Regions from separate parts of the Rhizobium sp. NZLR8 genome, predicted to be linked through region 1. Evidence: predicted binding sites of a transcription regulator. Region 1 holds the regulator's gene; each other region holds the start of a gene.
The links. The regulator LexA, encoded in region 1, represses DNA repair genes until DNA is damaged. The targets are predictions, from matches to a motif close to TGTTCNNNNTGTGTTCNG.
Positions count from the first base shown of each region.

Region 2: a site for LexA is predicted at 2,421-2,438, ahead of HJB89_RS11705 (ATP-dependent helicase). Genes of this name have one in related genera too.
Region 3: a site for LexA is predicted at 2,240-2,257, ahead of recA (recombinase RecA). Genes of this name have one in related genera too.
Region 4: a site for LexA is predicted at 2,355-2,372, ahead of HJB89_RS03555 (2'-5' RNA ligase family protein). Genes of this name have one in related genera too.

Region 1 is NZ_JABDVY010000007.1:213,342-217,620, reverse strand. Features, by position in the region: gene HJB89_RS17910 (VOC family protein) at 1-800, opposite strand, end outside; gene lexA (transcriptional repressor LexA) at 998-1,717, shown strand; gene HJB89_RS17900 (ComEC/Rec2 family competence protein) at 1,698-4,127, opposite strand.
Region 2 is NZ_JABDVY010000004.1:256,535-260,813, forward strand. Features, by position in the region: gene HJB89_RS11705 (ATP-dependent helicase) at 1-2,378, opposite strand, end outside; gene HJB89_RS11710 (VOC family protein) at 2,642-3,118, shown strand; gene HJB89_RS11715 (PrkA family serine protein kinase) at 3,526-4,279, shown strand, end outside.
Region 3 is NZ_JABDVY010000018.1:84,419-88,697, reverse strand. Features, by position in the region: gene HJB89_RS28800 (pseudouridine-5'-phosphate glycosidase) at 185-1,111, opposite strand; gene HJB89_RS28795 (carbohydrate kinase family protein) at 1,198-2,142, opposite strand; gene recA (recombinase RecA) at 2,372-3,460, shown strand; gene alaS (alanine--tRNA ligase) at 3,626-4,279, shown strand, end outside.
Region 4 is NZ_JABDVY010000001.1:730,834-735,112, forward strand. Features, by position in the region: gene ybaK (Cys-tRNA(Pro) deacylase) at 1-34, opposite strand, end outside; gene HJB89_RS03545 (ArsC family reductase) at 63-413, opposite strand; gene HJB89_RS03550 (succinylglutamate desuccinylase/aspartoacylase family protein) at 515-1,576, opposite strand; gene HJB89_RS03555 (2'-5' RNA ligase family protein) at 1,673-2,281, opposite strand; gene HJB89_RS03560 (methylated-DNA--[protein]-cysteine S-methyltransferase) at 2,450-3,013, shown strand; partial or broken gene HJB89_RS03565 (SDR family oxidoreductase) at 3,048-3,781, opposite strand; gene HJB89_RS03570 (oxidoreductase) at 3,818-4,279, opposite strand, start outside.

The DNA of each region.
Region 1 (4,279 bases):
GCCAAATGCGCTTCTGTCACGGCAAGATCGGTGACGGCAAAGAGGATAGCCCGGCCGCGCAGGCCGCGGTCGGCGGATGCGACGGCGATCTCGAAATAGGCCTCCAGCCCTTCCGGCGTCATCAGGCTGATTTTCGCATTCGGCGCCGCGATATTAACGCCGAAACCGGTTTTCTCGACGGCCGATTGCGCCGTTGCAAGGCTGACGAAGGCGGCGAATGCAGAGGGGTCCGGCGCGCAAAGCGCGATCTCGGCAATGCCGGTGACGCCATTGGCATGCGTCTCTAGCGCACCGCGATCGGCCGGCAGAGGATTGATGCGCTCAACACAGAAGAGGAAGAAATCCGGCGCGCGCAACTCAGCGGCAAAGGCCAGCTTGAAGCCGGCCATGGTCTCGGAACCGTCCGGCATTTTCATCGGCCGGCTGAACTGCAGCATGTCGCCGGCGCTCGATCCGCTGCCGACGAAGCTCCGATGAGCGCGGCCGGCATCCCCGGTGCCGAACGCCACCGCCGAAAGCCCCTCCTCGCCACAGCGGAAGCGGAAGGCCCGATTGCGGGCGGTGAAGACATTGCCTTGCCGCGCCGATGCCTCGCTCTCCTCGCGGCTGGCGATACCGAGCGGCTCCAGATAGGTCTTGTCGGCAAAGAAGACGCAGGCATTCTCCGTTCCGAAGGGATGGCGGGCATCGGCGGCAACGGTGAAGCCAAGCTTGCCGAGCCTTTCGCGCGCCAGGTCGATATTGACAACGGGCAGCACGACATGATCCAGCGGGTGCGGTTTGGCCGAGTGCTCGTTCATGATATCCCTCCCTGAAACGCCAAGAGGGTGCGACAGCGCCACCTTCAATGCAAGACATGTGCGCCAATCCGGCGAATGAAAATAAAAAACTCAACGAGTTGGCGGCAAGTTTTACGGAAATTTAGCTACTTGCGGAACACATATGGAACATATAGTGTTCTGTTCTGGATTTGTTTCAATCAAGGGGTCACACGTCGATGCTCACGCGCAAACAACAGGAGCTCCTGCTTTTCATTCATGAGCGCATGAAGGAATCCGGCATTCCGCCCTCTTTCGACGAAATGAAGGATGCCCTGGATCTGGCCTCGAAATCCGGCATTCATCGTTTGATCACAGCGCTTGAAGAGCGTGGCTTCATTCGCCGCCTACCGAACCGCGCCCGGGCGCTCGAGGTCATCAAGCTTCCGGAGGCCTACAGCCCGAGCATCCAGCCCCGGCGCGGCTTTTCGCCAAGCGTCATCGAGGGCAGCCTCGGCAAGCCGCAGCCGGTCGCCGCCCCCGCTCCTGCAAAACCGGTCGCCGATAACGGCAACTCCGTCTCCGTGCCGGTCATGGGCCGGATCGCTGCCGGCGTTCCGATCTCGGCGATCCAGAATAACACCCACGACATCGTCGTTCCCGCAGACATGCTCGGCTCCGGCGAACATTATGCGCTGGAGGTCAAGGGCGATTCGATGATCGACGCCGGCATCTTCGACGGCGACACGGTAATCATCCGCAACGGCAGCACCGCAAGTCCCGGCGACATTGTCGTTGCCCTGGTCGATGACGAAGAAGCGACGCTCAAACGTTTCCGCCGCAAGGGCGCCTCGATCGCGCTGGAGGCTGCCAATCCGGCTTATGAGACCCGGATTTTCGGGCCGGACCGCGTCAAGGTGCAGGGCAAGCTCGTCGGCCTCATTCGCCGCTATCACTGACATTGGAGAGGCCGGATTCGGCAAAACTGTTGCTGCGCCAGTCATAGGCGCGATGGCGCTTCCATGGGCGCGACAGGGTTTCGAATGCGGTCACGACCTCCAGGCCGGCATCGGCGAAGCGCAGCTCGACGGAGCCAGTCCTGCGCAGCGTCTCACCGGTAAAGAGCGTCGCTCCTGATCGGCAGCTGTTGAACCGCAGGCGGACCGACGTCACGACGATATCCGCCGCGTCGCAAGCCGGACCGAGATAGGCAGCGTTGTCGATGACGGCAACCACATGACCATTGCCGAGCCTTGATGTGCACCAGGCCTTTTTGACGCAGGAAAAGCGGTTTGCTTCACCACCGGCGACAGCCGCCCGCATCGCCGCCCTCGCTTCATTCTGCTGATCGCGGGAAAGCCTGACGCGGCGGTCGTCTCCCTCCGGCGGGACAGCGGGACCATCCAGCATTTTCGGCGGGAAATGCGTCGGCAGGACAAGTGCTCTCTGCCACTGATCGAAGATGAAATCCGGCGGGTTTTCGCGGTTGGAAGCGATTGCCGCAGCCGCGACCACTGCGACGAGACTGCCATCCTCCGAAATCACCAGATCCGGCGCCCGGGGAAGCGGCAGAAGCAGCACGCCGAGCGTAGAGACGGCGATAATCGATGTGCCGATATGGCGCAGCCGGGTGCGCAGCAGCGTCAGCAGCAGAAAGCCGGCCACGGCGACAGCGAAATACCAAGCCGGCAAGCGGCCGATGCCGATATCACCGCCCCAACCGGACACCGTTTTGGCGACCGCAATCACCAGGTCGAGGCCGAGGCCGACCACCTTCCAGAGCGGAACGTCCAGACCGAACGGCATGAGCAACATCGCCAGCAGCCCGGCCGGCATGACGATGAAGGAGATGATCGGCATCGTCGCGAGATTTGCCGGCAGCCCGTAAGCGGTCAGGCGATGAAAATGTTCGATCGAAAACAGCGCCGTGGAAAAACCGCCGATCAGCGAGGTCAGGAAGACGCCGCCGAAGAAGCCGGCGACGGCAACGACCGGTCGGAAGACCGGCAGTTTCAGCAAGGCGTTTTCGCGGACGCGCCGGTCCTTCCACAGTTGATAACCCGATACGAGTGCCAATGTCGCGGCAAAGGACATCTGGAAGCTCGGGCCCAAGACTTCGGACGGCGAAATGGCGATGATGACGAGCGCCGAGAGAACGACATTGCGCAGGCTGATCGACGGCCGGTCGAAGAAGACGGCGACCAGCATGATCGCCATCATGATGAAGGCACGTTCGGCCGAGACCCCGAAGCCGGAAATCAGGTAGTAGGCGGTGACGGCGCTGAGCGCGCCGGCGGCGGCGATCTTCTTTGTCGGATAGGCCTGAGCGACGCCCGGAAAAAGGCTGAGCAGCATCCGGAAGCCGACGAAGAAGATGCCGGCCGACAGCGCCATGTTGAGGCCGGAGATCGCGACAATATGAGCAAGGCCGGACTGGCGCAGCGCCTCCGTCGTCGCATTCGAGATGGCGCGTCGCTCGTCGGTCACCAAAGCAGCGGCAAAAGCGCCGGTGTCGCCGGGCAGGATCGATCGTATGCGGTCGCCAATGCTACTGCGCAGGCGGTAAAGCCATTCCAGCAGAGCTGCCGATGTCGATCTGGCAGCCTGCGGACCCGCCTCCAGATCCTTCTCTGGCGCACCGTAGAAGAAGCCGTTGGCGCCGATGCCATCGAAATAGGCACCGAAGGAGAAGTCGTTGAGCTCGGGAAGTGCGGGGCCTGCCGGCGGCGTCAGTCGTGCCCTGCCGGTGATGAGGTCGCCGATGTCGAAAGGCATGTCGGCGCCGCGGACGATCGCGGTTATGCGTCCCGGCGGCCGCTTCAACTCCGGCGCCTCCGTGCCGGTGACGGCAAGAATGTAGCGCCAGCGCCCACGGCCGTCGCCTTCTCGCCGCTCGACTCGGCCGGTCACTGTCGTCGTCACCGAGGAATCGAGGATCACCGTCGAAGCCCGCCAGCTCTCGAATTGTGCGCAGAGCATGCCGCCGGCCACGAGTGCAGGCGCCAGCAGCGTCGCCCGCAATGCCGCCCGGCTGCGGCCGACGATGAGAACCGCGATCGTCAGCACCAACAGAGAGAGCAGCGATGCAACAAGCGGAAATTCGGATGCCGCAACAAACCAGAAGGCCGCCCCGGCGCCGAGAAACACCGGCGAAAAAAGCAGCAAGCGGCCATGATCCGCCTCCTCGCCCAGCATGCGCATGCCGGCGCCAATCGATTGCCGGGCTGCGGCGAGCAGCCGGTGGCGCAAAGATGTCGTCGACTGCGTCCTGGTCGGCCGTATCACCACGATAGGCGGCGAAAAACCGGAGGGACCGGCTGAGCCGGCGCCTGCTTCCGGCCGCAATTCGACTGTCGTCACTTCCTGCATGTGCCGCCCAAGGTCACCCGCGAAGACGGCCAGAATGCATTCTCTAATCAAATCCGGCAAGGATAATCGATTGAAATATGAGGGAAAATCGCCAGCGCCAAAAGACTAAGCGAATCATTGGCTTCCGATATGCACGGGGCTCATCGCTGCAG
Region 2 (4,279 bases), on a different contig from region 1:
AATTTCAGATGGAATACGCGGTCGCCGAGCGTGAACTTCGACGGTTCCGACGAGGTGGATTTTGCCACCAGTTCGCCTTCGATCGTGCGCCCCTTCGGGCCGCTTTCGCCATAGCCGATACGTTCGACGGCGTGGCCGGAGCGGGAGCCCCAATTGTCGCGCGTGGCGTCGGTCTTGTTGGCCTGGGCGCGTTTCCAGCCGGGGGTGGAATAGGAATTGGCGAAGGGTTCTGATTTGTCGAAGCGGGACTGGCCGTAGCCGCCGCGGCCATACCCACCATAGCTCTGCTCCATTTCGGCGACCTCGACATGGGTTTCCGGCAGTTCGTCGAGGAAACGCGAGGGCAGGGTTGACTGCCAGAGGCCGTGGATGCGCCGGTTGGAGACGAACCAGATATGGCAGCGGTGTTTGGCGCGGGTGATGCCGACATAGGCAAGGCGGCGTTCCTCCTCCAGGCCGGCGCGACCGCTTTCATCCAGCGCGCGCTGATGCGGGAAGAGGCCTTCCTCCCAGCCGGGGAGGAAGACGGTGTCGAATTCCAGCCCCTTGGCCGAGTGCAGCGTCATGATCGAGACGGCATCGAGATTCTCGTTGGTCTCGGCGTCCATGACCAGCGAGACGTGCTCGAGGAAGCCGCGCATCGACTCGAAGCTTTCCATCGAGCGGATGAGCTCCTTCAAGTTCTCGAGGCGGCCGGGGGCTTCGGCACTCTTGTCGTTCTTCCACATGTCGGTATAGCCGGACTCTTCGAGGATCTGCTCGGCAAGTTCGGTATGCGGTGTGTTTTCAAGCAGTTCCTGCCACCGGCGGAAAGATTGAATCACATCGAAGAGTGCCTTTCGCGCCTTCGGCTTCAGCTCATCCGTTTCGATGATGTCGGCGGCTGCCGCAAGCATCGGGATATCGCGGGCGCGCGCGTAGTCATGCAGCGCGCGCACCGTCGTATCGCCGAGGCCGCGCTTCGGCGTGTTGACGATGCGTTCGAAGGCCAAGTCGTCGGCGGGCTGGGCGACCATGCGGAAATAGGCCATCGCATCGCGGATCTCCAGGCGCTCGTAGAAGCGTGGGCCGCCGATGACGCGATAATTGAGGCCGAGGGTGACGAAGCGGTCTTCGAATTCGCGCATCTGGAAAGAGGCGCGCACGAGAATCGCCATATCGTTCAGCAGATGCTTGCCGCGCTGAAGCTGCTCGATTTCCTCGCCGATGGCGCGGGCTTCCTCCTCCGAATCCCAGGAGGCGTGGACCTGCACCTTGACGTCGTTTGGATCGGAGCGGTCGGTAAACAGCGTCTTGCCAAGCCGCCCTTCATTATGGGCGATCAAATGGGCAGCAGCCCCGAGAATATGTTCGGTCGAGCGGTAGTTGCGCTCGAGCTTGATGACCTTGGCGCCGGGGAAATCCTTTTCGAAGCGCAGGATATTGTCGACCTCGGCGCCGCGCCAGCCATAGATCGACTGATCGTCGTCGCCGACGCAGCAGACATTCTGCTTCTCGCCCTTGGAGCGCTGGGCGAGAAGCCTCAACCACATATACTGGGCGGTGTTGGTGTCCTGGTACTCGTCGACGAGGATATAGCGGAAGCGGCCGTGATATTCCTTCAAGAGATCCGGGTTCTTGCGGAAAATCGCGATCGGATGCATCAGCAGGTCGCCGAAATCGCAGGCGTTCAGCGTCTTCAGGCGTGCCTGATAGGCAAAATAGAGATCGCGGCCACGGCCATTGGCAAAGGCGCGGGCATCGCCCTCAGGGATATCGGCAGGGCCTAGACCCTTGTTCTTCCAGGTGTCGATCATGCCGGCGAACTGCTTGGCCGGCCACCGCTTGTCGTCGAGGCCTTCGGCCTGGATCAGCTGCTTGATCAGACGGACGACGTCGTCGGTATCGAGAATGGTGAAATCGGAGCGCAGGCCGACGAGCTCGCCGTGGCGGCGCAGAAGCTTGACGCCGATCGAGTGGAAGGTGCCGAGCCAGGGCATTCCCTCGACGGCGCCGCCGACGAGCAGTGCGATGCGCTCCTTCATCTCGCGGGCGGCCTTGTTGGTGAAGGTGACGGCGAGGATCTGCGACGGGAAGGCGCGGCCGGTATTGAGGATGTGGGCAATGCGGGTGGTCAACACGCGCGTCTTGCCGGTGCCGGCGCCTGCAAGCACGAGGACCGGGCCTTCCAGGGTTTCGACGGCTTCGGTCTGCTCGGGGTTCAGTCCGGTAAGATAATCCGGCCGGGCGCCGCCGTCGCGGGCCGCCATCGCGCGAGCGGCAATGCCGCCGCCGGGGGCGGGCGCTCTTGCTGCGGGCGCGGCAGGCGGCTGCGGCTTGCGCGCCATCTCGTCCGGCTCTTCGTCGAAGAAGGGAATATCGTCGAAACTATTGCTCATGGCGCGTAATGTAGTGATTCGGGAAGGAAAGACCAGAAAAGATGTTCTGCTTTCATTCCCGAGCCACCGCTAATCCAAGCGGGTTACTGCGGGCGGCAAGGCCGCCGGCCGGCGCGGCTGCGCTCGCCATGTCGGCTGGAATGGGGCGAAAATTTCTAATCGCAGTCTGTCGGAACCGGCGCCGGCCGGGCGTCCTTGGATCGGGCTTGGATCATCGGGCAGTAGTCTGGGGACATGCTCATCAACAACAAGGAGGCTGTTGCATGGCGAAGGTCGTTTCAAATCTTTGGTTCGCGGAGGAAGCCCGTGAAGCTGTCGAATTCTACGTGTCTGTTATTCCCGACTCCAGGATCGGCCGCACCACCATATTGCCGGCGGAGACGCCGAGCGGACCTCCCGGCAGCGTCGAGCTGATTGAGTTCACACTCGGCGATCAGGCCTTCCTGGCAATGAAGGCCGGCCCGCTCGATAGCTTCAACCATTCCTTCTCGATCGCGATTCTCCTGGAAGGCCAGGCCGAGATCGATCGGATATGGGAAGCATTCCTAGCCAATGGTGGCACGCCGGAGGCCTGCGGCTGGCTGAAGGACCGCTGGGGCCTGTCCTGGCAGATCGTGCCGCGCATGCTTGCCGAGATGATCGCTGACGACAACCGCGAGCGGGCCAGGCGCGTGACCGAGGTGATGCTCGGCATGGTCAAGATCGATGTCGCTGCGCTGGAGAAGGCATTCAACGGCTGAATTGCCGCGGCGGGGGACGGTCGCGACGATTGGCTCACGGCCCGGATGCGCCCGTTTCCATCATGTCAGGAGCGGGTCGGCACGTGCTGGCCAGCATCGACTCTGCGCAGATTTGGCTGCCAATCGCCGATTTTTCCAGAGTTCGAATCACGGGCGACATTGCACACCCTTTTCATCTTTCTGTCACGTCGCGAAATGTGCTGATACCGCAGGGGTGCTTTTTTCAACTATAATGAGAAACAGTTTCGTAGAGTAAAAATAACCGGTGCATGCACGTTTTTGTGCGTTGCAAGAAACAGCCGGTGAGCGTCGAATATACCTACGAAATTATTGATTCTTAGGAACGTCGTAGCCATCTCGATGGTTATACGACTTTGAGCCTGCGGCATAACCTTAATGGAGGGCCCATGCTGAACGAATCCGTATTCGATGCGTTTACGCGCAGTTACGAAGCACGCCGCGAAACCGATATGTCGGTGGCCGAGTATCTCGATCTCTGCAAAAAGGACCCGATTGCCTATGCCAATGCGACGGAGCGCCTGCTCTCCGCGATAGGCGAGGCGCAAATGGTCGATACCGCCAAGGATACGCGGCTTGGCCGGATCTTCATGAACAGGACCATCCGGATCTATCCGGCCTTTACCGGTTTCCACGGCATGGAAGAGACGATCGAGCGCATCGTTTCCTTCTTCCGGCACGCGGCACAGGGGCTCGAGGAGCGCAAGCAGATTCTCTATCTGCTCGGCCCGGTCGGCGGCGGCAAGTCTTCCTTAGCGGAGCGGCTGAAGCAATTGATGGAGGTTCATCCAATCTATGTGCTGAAGGCGGGCGACGAGATCAGCCCCGTTTTCGAAAGTCCGCTCAACCTCTTCGATCCGGAGACGATGGGGTCGCTGCTCCAGGAGCAATACGGTATCCCGCTGCGGCGCCTGAACGGGCTGATGAGCCCGTGGTGCCTGAAGCGGCTCGACGATTTCGGCGGCGATATTTCCCGCTTCCGTGTCGTCAGAGTTCAGCCTTCGCGGTTGCGCCAGATCGCCATCGCCAAGACCGAGCCCGGAGACGAGAACAATCAGGATATCTCGTCGCTGGTCGGCAAGGTCGACATCCGCAAGCTGGAGACCTACTCGCAGAACGATCCCGATGCCTACAGCTATTCCG
Region 3 (4,279 bases), on a different contig from region 1:
GGGGAGATCGACAAGAGGCATGCTCCTCCCGCCTCTCTATCGTTTGCCGGATTGCAATGTTGATTGTCGTGGAAGCCGGTGCCGCAGCCGATCTCCCCACCTGTGGGGGAGATGCCCGGCAGGGCAGAGGGGGGCTCACCCGGTATGGCCTATCTACCGAGGCGATTCCTGCCGGCCCGCTACCTTATTCCCCAAGCGCCACGGCAATCTCTGCCGCCAGCCGCGCATTGTTTTCGACCAGCGCGATATTGGTCTTCAGGCTCTGGCCATCTGTCAGGTCGAAGATGGTGGAGAGCAGATAGGGCGTGACCGCCTTGCCGGTGATTTCGTCGCGCTCGGCGCTGTCCAGCGCCCGCTCGATGTAGATTTCCATCTCCTCGCGGGCAATCTCGTCAGCCTCGGGCACCGGGTTGGCAATCAGCATGCCGCCGTCGATGCCGAGCTGTTCGCGCACCGTCTGGAAATTGGCAATGGCGGCCGGGCTGTTCAGTGACAGCGGGCTGCGGATGCCCGAGGAGCGTGACCAGAAGGCGGGGAATTCTTCGCTCTCGTAAGTGACGACGGGAACGCCGCGGGTTTCCAGCACCTCCAGCGTCTTCGGAATGTCGAGGATTGCCTTGGCGCCGGCGCAGACGACGATAACGCCGGTGCGCGCCAGTTCCTCGAGATCGGCGGAGATGTCAAAGCTTTCCTCGGCGCCGCGGTGCACGCCGCCGATGCCGCCTGTGGCAAAAACCCGGATGCCGGCGCGGGCGGCGGCAATCATCGTCGCGGCGACTGTGGTAGCGCCGGTGCGGCGCTCAGCGATCGCGAAGGCGAGATCGGCGCGCGACACCTTCATCACTTCGGTCGCCTTGGCAAGCTGCTCCAGTTCGCCGGCTTCAAGGCCGACATGCAGCGTGCCGTGAATGACGGCGATCGTTGCCGGGACGGCACCCTGTTCGCGAATGATCGTCTCGACGCTGCGGGCCATCTTGATATTGCCGGGATAGGGCATGCCGTGGGTGATGATCGTCGATTCCAGTGCCACCAACGGCGCGCCGCGCTGCTTGGCGCTGGCGACCTCTTTCGAATAGGCGATCGGCAGAAGAGGCGAGATGGGCTTGGTCATGATTTGTCCTGTCGTCGATGGAGCATGATGCCGAAAGTCTCAGCGGTTTCGGACGAGATCACACTCAACTATTTAATTTCGTCGTTTCAATGCAGAATTCTGACCTTGGGAACAAGGGCAAGCGCCGCATTCAAGAGATCCGGCGTCAGATTTTCGTTGACGGCGTGCCGCGACTGCACGGTCAGCGTGGCGGCCGCGGTGCCGTGGCGGACGGCCTCCTCGAGCGGCAGGCCGTCCATCAAGGCGGCGAGCGTGCCGGCTGCAAGAGAATCGCCGGCACCGGTGACATCGGCGACAGTGTCGGCGATCGGCGGCTGCAGCGTCACGGCGCGGCCCTCGCAAAGAGCGACGAGCTCGCGGCGGCCGCGGGTGACGACGGCGTTCCTGATGCCGATCGCGTTCAGAAGCGGCGGCCAGCCGGCAGCGTCTTCCGGCTGTTGCCCGGCAAGGGCGGCGGCCTCGGCCTCGTTCAGGAACAGGTAGTCGATATCCCCGATACAGGGTTTCAGCCTGACGACCTTTGCGGGCGAAATGGCGATCGCTGCGACCGGCTTTGCCAGGGACTGCGCCTTGGCAACGATCGCCGCGATCGTCTCCTCCGGCAGGTTGGCGTCGAAAAGAATGAGATCATGGACGGCGAAGGCCTCGCGCACCCAGCGGATGGAGAGACGCCGCGGCACGAAGAAGCGGTAGAGATCCATGTCGGCAAGGGCGATCACCAGATTGCCGTCCTTCTCAATGATCGCCGTATAGCTCGGCGTCTTGCGGTCGAGGAAGACGAAAGGCCGGTCGTCGATGCCGGCGAAATCGGCGGCTTCGCCGACCATCTCGCCCATCGGATCGCCGCCGCGCGGCGAGATCATCGTCACCTGAAAACCAAGCCTTGCGAGATTGCGCGCCGCATTGAAGCCGCCGCCGCCCGGCTCTTCGAACCAGGTCCCGGGATTGCTGGCGCCAGGCGCCGTCTCGCCCAAGATGCGGCCGCGTCTATCGATATGGGCACCACCGAGAACGAGAATCTTTCTGTTCATTTCAGTCGCTCTCCCAATGCCGAAAAAGCGAATCGATGCGATGCATTCTGATGGGCGCGTGTTGGCATTTCAGGTCTAAGCCGTTGCTTTGCATCGATAAAACAAAAATAGAACACGGGCCGTTTTACCTTTTTCTTTCAATTGTTTGATCGCCTATTGCGAGAATGGAACAAACAGGGTACAAACTCAACATTGCTTGGGCGGCTTCAATAACCTAAAGGTGGATCGGATGTCTCAGAATTCATTGCGGCTGGTAGAGGACAAATCGGTGGACAAAAGCAAGGCGCTTGAAGCGGCACTCTCACAGATAGAGCGGTCGTTCGGCAAGGGCTCGATCATGAAACTCGGCTCCAACGAGAATGTTGTCGAGATCGAGACGATCTCGACCGGCTCGCTTGGCCTCGATATTGCACTTGGCGTCGGTGGTCTGCCGAGGGGCCGCATCATCGAAATTTACGGGCCGGAAAGCTCGGGTAAGACAACGCTTGCACTGCAGACCATTGCCGAAGCGCAGAAGAAGGGCGGCATCTGCGCCTTCGTCGATGCCGAACATGCGCTCGATCCCGTCTATGCCCGCAAGCTTGGCGTCGATCTGCAGAACCTTCTGATCTCGCAGCCCGATACCGGTGAGCAGGCGCTCGAAATCACCGATACGCTGGTGCGCTCCGGCGCCGTCGACGTTCTTGTCATCGACTCGGTCGCTGCACTGACGCCGCGCGCCGAAATCGAAGGCGAGATGGGCGACAGCCTACCCGGCCTGCAGGCGCGCCTGATGAGCCAGGCGCTGCGCAAGCTCACCGCTTCGATTTCCAAGTCGAACACCATGGTGATCTTCATCAACCAGATCCGCATGAAGATCGGCGTCATGTTCGGTTCGCCGGAAACGACGACCGGCGGCAATGCGCTGAAGTTCTATGCCTCCGTGCGCCTCGACATCCGCCGCATCGGCGCGGTCAAGGAGCGCGAAGAGGTGATCGGCAACCAGACCCGCGTGAAGGTCGTCAAGAACAAGATGGCGCCGCCCTTCAAGCAGGTCGAGTTCGACATCATGTATGGCGAGGGCGTTTCCAAGACCGGCGAATTGGTCGATCTCGGTGTCAAGGCCGGCATCGTCGAGAAGTCGGGTGCCTGGTTCTCCTATAACAGCCAGCGTCTCGGCCAAGGCCGCGAAAACGCCAAGACCTTCCTGCGCGACAATCCGGATCTCGCTCGCGAAATCGAGCTGTCGCTGCGCCAGAATGCCGGCCTGATCGCCGACCGCTTCCTGCAGAACGGCGGACCGGATCCCGATGACAGTGATGCTGCCGCGGAGATGTGATCTCGCGATCAGTTTTTCTGCCAGTCCTTTAGAAAATCCAAACCGGCTGCATTCCCTGATCAGAATGCGGCCGGTTTTGTTTGTCTGCTGGACAGTGGCGGAGGCGAACGTTAAAAGCCGATGGATTTAGATTTACCTGCCTCGGGCAGCATTGAAGGGCATAGCATGAGCGGTGTGAACGATATCCGGTCGACATTCCTCGACTATTTCAAGAAGAACGGTCATGAGATCGTCTCGTCGAGCCCGCTCGTGCCGCGCAACGACCCGACGCTGATGTTCACCAATGCCGGTATGGTGCAGTTCAAGAACGTCTTCACCGGCCTTGAGAAGCGCCCTTATTCGACTGCGACAACGTCGCAGAAATGCGTGCGCGCCGGCGGCAAGCATAACGACCTCGACAATGTTGGTTATACGGCCCGGCACCTGACCTTTTTCGAAATGCTCGGCAACTTCTCGTTTGGCGACTATTTCAAAGAGAATGCGATCGAGCTTGCCTGGAAGCTCGTCACCGAAGGTTTCGATCTGCCGAAACATCGCCTGCTGGTGACTGTCTATTCCGAAGACGAAGAAGCTGCGACGCTGTGGAAGAAGATTGCCGGATTCTCCGACGACAAGATCATCCGCATCCCCACCTCTGACAATTTCTGGCAGATGGGCGATACCGGCCCCTGCGGCCCCTGCTCGGAAATCTTCATTGACCAAGGCGAGAACGTCTGGGGAGGCCCTCCCGGTTCGCCGGAAGAAGATGGCGACCGGTTCCTGGAATTCTGGAACCTCGTTTTCATGCAGTTCGAGCAGACGGAGCCTGGCGTTCGCAAC
Region 4 (4,279 bases), on a different contig from region 1:
AAAGAACCTGTGTCGCGCGCGTGGCCTTGGACATCTCTAGCTCGGGAGTTGTTGCCTGTCGTTCAGCCTGCAAATGCACCGGCGTAAATCTCCGGCTTGAAGCCGATCAGCAACTTGCCGCTGGCCTCCAGCACCGGCCGTTTGATCATCGACGGCTGGTCGAGCATCAGTTGGATCGCCTTCTCCCGGCCGAGGTTCTCCCGCTCTGCATCAGCCAGTTTGCGGAAGGTGGTGCCGGCGCGGTTGAGCACGGTATCGAGCCCGGCCTGATCGATCCAGGCATCAAGATGGGCACGGTCGATGCCGAGCGCCTTGTAATCGTGAAACGCATAGGCAACGCCGTGTTCTTCCAGCCAGCTGCGGGCCTTCTTCATCATGTCGCAATTCTTGATACCATAGATGGTGACGGTCATGCCCGATCGATTCCCTGTGATCGCTGCGAGATACCATGCAAGAAGACCGGCGCAAACGCCCGCGACACTTTATCCCGGCGCTCGCCGGGATACGGCTCGGCTCAATTCTCCAGCGTGCCGGCCTTGCGCAAGGCGTCGCTGGGACTGTCGCAGACAATCTTCATCAGGTCGCCGCGCCGCCGTACCAGCCGGTCGGACGTTCGGGTCAGGATCAACCCGTCTTGCGGGGCGCGGAGTTCGATGCTGCCACCCGGCTGACCGGGGCGGGTGACAATCGTCGCCAGGAGCTCGCCTTCCACAACCCTGTCGCCGATGGCGCGATGCAAGAGCACGGCCCCACCTTCAGGAGCGCGAATGATCTCGACATTGTCGAGCGGCACGGCCGGACCGGAAAACGCCCTTGCCTCAGCCTTCACCTCACCGACGATCCCCCGTGCCGCAAGGAACCGCCACAGCCCCTCCGCATCCTTCTCAGCCAGCACCGGATCGACGTCGCGTTTGCCGCGCAGCTCGACGGTGACCGAAAGCCTGCCCGGCAGCCGCGATTGGCGCTCGCCGGGAACCTCGTATTTCCAGGCAAAACCGACCGCCTCTTCGAAGGCCGAGCTTTCGCCATCCGAAAGCAGCGCGGCCTCCATATCGAGTGCAGCGGCAAGATCGGCCGCCTCCGGCCAGAAGGCTTCGTCGATATAGGCATATTGCAGGGATTCGTCGTCGCAATGCAGGTCGAGGACGAGATCGGCGCCAAGCGCCATATGCAAGAGCTGTCGTTTCAGCCTGTCGGTAGCCGGATAATCATCGAGGTCTTCGATCAGCGTGGCCCGATCGGCAAGGGAGATCAGCGGAAAATCCCGGTTGAAATTGGTGCGTGAGCCAAGGTCGAAACGACCCTGCAGGTCGCCGAAATGCGATTGCGCCGCACCGATCGGATTGGCCTGCGGCACGATGGTGATGTCGCCGACGATCCCGCCTTCGCTTTCCGCCTGCCGCAGCCGCTCGCAGAGGAAATGCAGGAGCACCGTTCCCGGCAGTTCCCCGGCATGCAGTGCGGCCTGGATATAGATCTTCGGCGCCTTCGGATCGTGGCCCGCAAAGCGCAGCACCGGCAGCCGCCACTCCGTTCCCGGCGTATCTCCTGGGATGATGATCTCTGAAACATCCATGCTGTCTTCGTTCTCCGTTTGCCATCCCGACGGTTGTTCAGCTTTATGCGCGGAAATCGCGGAAGCGCAAGCCTTGGTCCGGAGATGCCATTGCCGTCAGCCAAGCAGCGGCCAGCGATCGATGATGTGGTGTTCGGTTTTTCCAAGAACGCTGTGAATGAGCAGGAATTCCCGCGCCGTCCACGAAACCGGTTGGTCGAGGCTCGTCGGCGGCACTGCTTTGCGGTCATAGAGCAGCGTCATATGCGCCGTGAAATTGCGATCGATATTGTCACGCAATCCGGTATTGTGCAGGCCGACACCAAGCTGGACATGCAGTCGCATGAGCGGCATCAGCCCGTCTTTGCTGCAGAGCACCAGAGGCCGCGCCTTGCCTTCCCGCTTGAAGCTCATGATCCTGTCGAAGGTGACGGCGATCAGCGCGCCCTCGACTGTGGCGGCGGCCTGCCGGGCCGCAAAGATCACGTCCTCCGGCAACACTTCATAGTCGCCGATGCCGATAACGCTCACATGCAGGGTCGTCAGCCGCGGCTTTGCGGAAACGGAGAAGGTCTTGCAATAGTCGTCGGCGATCGAAGCCGCTTGCCGTTCGACGATCGCAGGCGGGCGGAGCGCAAAGAAAAGCCTGTGGCCGCCGTTCCGGCTTTCACCCGCCTGCCCGCGTCGATTTTGACCATGGTCGAAATCGAAGGAAATCTGGTTCATGGCCTGTCAGGTCGTCATGACCGCCTCGCGCTCCAAAAAAGAGGTGAAAGATACGCCGGCAAGGTAGAATATCAAGAACAAAAAAAGAACGAGATGCGCAAGAATCGGGTTGAAACAGCGGCCGTTCCGTACGATTTTGGTGGTAATCGAAAACGCGGAGGCTGTGTCATGGCCCAGACGATCCATCACTATCTCATCTTCGAAACCGCGGCTGGTTTCTGCGGCATCGCCTGGAGCGACGCCGGCATCGCCCGCTTCCAGCTGCCGACGAAAACCGCGGAAGCGACCGAGCGGCTCTTACTGCGCCGCCTGCCGGGTGCCGAGCCCGGCGCGCCGACGCCTGATGTGCTCGAAACGGTCGCCGCCGTGAAGCGCTATTTCCAGGGCGAGGAAACGGATTTTTCCGACGTCGAACTCGATCTTGCCGGGCAGGATGCCCTCTTCAAGGATATTTACGCGGCGGCAAGGCGTGTCGGCTGGGGCCATACGACCACCTACGGCGCGCTGGCGAAAGAGCTTGGCGCCGGGCCGGAAGTCGCGCGCGACGTCGGCCAGGCGATGGCGAAGAACCCGGTCGCATTGATCATCCCCTGCCATCGGGTGCTGGCCGCCGGTGGCAAAATCGGCGGTTTCTCGGCTCCCGGCGGCTCGTCATCGAAGACCCGCATGCTGGAGCTTGAAGGCGTCCAGCTCGGCCCGCCGCCGCCCGCCCAGCAATCGCTGGGGTTTTAGGCGGCGGGGCGGTCTCAGCCGGGATGCCGGCTGCTCAATGCGGGCTGGCCGTTGGCCGGACGATGATCTCGCTGACATCGACATCGTCAGGCTGGCTGACGGCATAGAGGATCGAATTGGCGATAGCCTCGGGGCTGATCGTGACCGCCCTGAAAACCCTCATGGCGTTCCGCGCGGTCGGATCGGTAATCGTGCCGGCCAGTTCCGATGTCGTGGTGCCGGGGGAGATGACCGTCACCCGGATGCGATCCGTCTCCTGCCGCAACCCGTCCGAGATCGCCCGCACCGCGAATTTCGTCGCGCAATAGACCGCGGCCGTTGGGGAAACGGCGTGGCCGCCGATCGAAGCCAGGTTGATGATCTGTCCGGATCCCTGCGCCTTCATGATCGGAAGCGCAGCGGCGATGCCGTAGAGCACACCCTTGATGTTGACGTCGACCATCCGGTCCCACTCGTCGACCTTGAGGGCCGCAAGCGGCGAGAGCGGCATGACGCCGGCATTGTTGACGATAACGTCCAACCGGCCGAATTCGGACCTGGCAAAACCCGCAAAGGCCTCCACTTGGGAACGGTCGGTGACATCAAGCTTTCGCAGCCGCACGCTGCCGCCCTTGGCTGCTATTTCGCCGGCGAGTGTCTCCAGCCGCTCGGTGCGGCCGCGCCGATCACGAGATGCGCGCCCGCGGCAGCCAGCACCTTTGCAGTAGCCTCTCCGATGCCGCTGCTGGCCCCGGTAATGGCGATGACTTTTCCTTCGATCGTCGACATTTCAAGCTCCTTTGTCGATTGAGTGTTTCTTGGTGGTCAGCTGGGGAAATCGGCGCTGAGCGTCGTCTCCGCCCAGGCGTCGAAGTTTCCGCGCAGCGCGTCGAGCCGTTCGCGGGCGATCTTCAGGGCAGGTGCGCCGAGCAGCAGACGCAGCGGCGGTTCCTCCGCCTCGAAGGCCGATAGGATGGCGGCTGCGGCACGGACCGGATCTCCCGGCTGTTTGCCGGAGACCGAGCGGGTGGCCTGGCGCCGCTTGCCCGATGTCTCGGCATAGTCGTCGATAACGGTGCTGGATTCGACCATCGACCGGCCGGCCCAGTCCGTGCGGAAAGCGCCGGGCTCGACGATCGTCACATCGATGCCAAGCGGCTTGACCTCATGAGACAGCGATTCCGACAGCGCCTCGACCGCGAATTTGGTGGCGTGGTAATAGCCGGTGGCAGCGAAGGCGACGAGACCGCCGAGCGAGGAGACATTGAAGATGTACCCTCGCCGGCG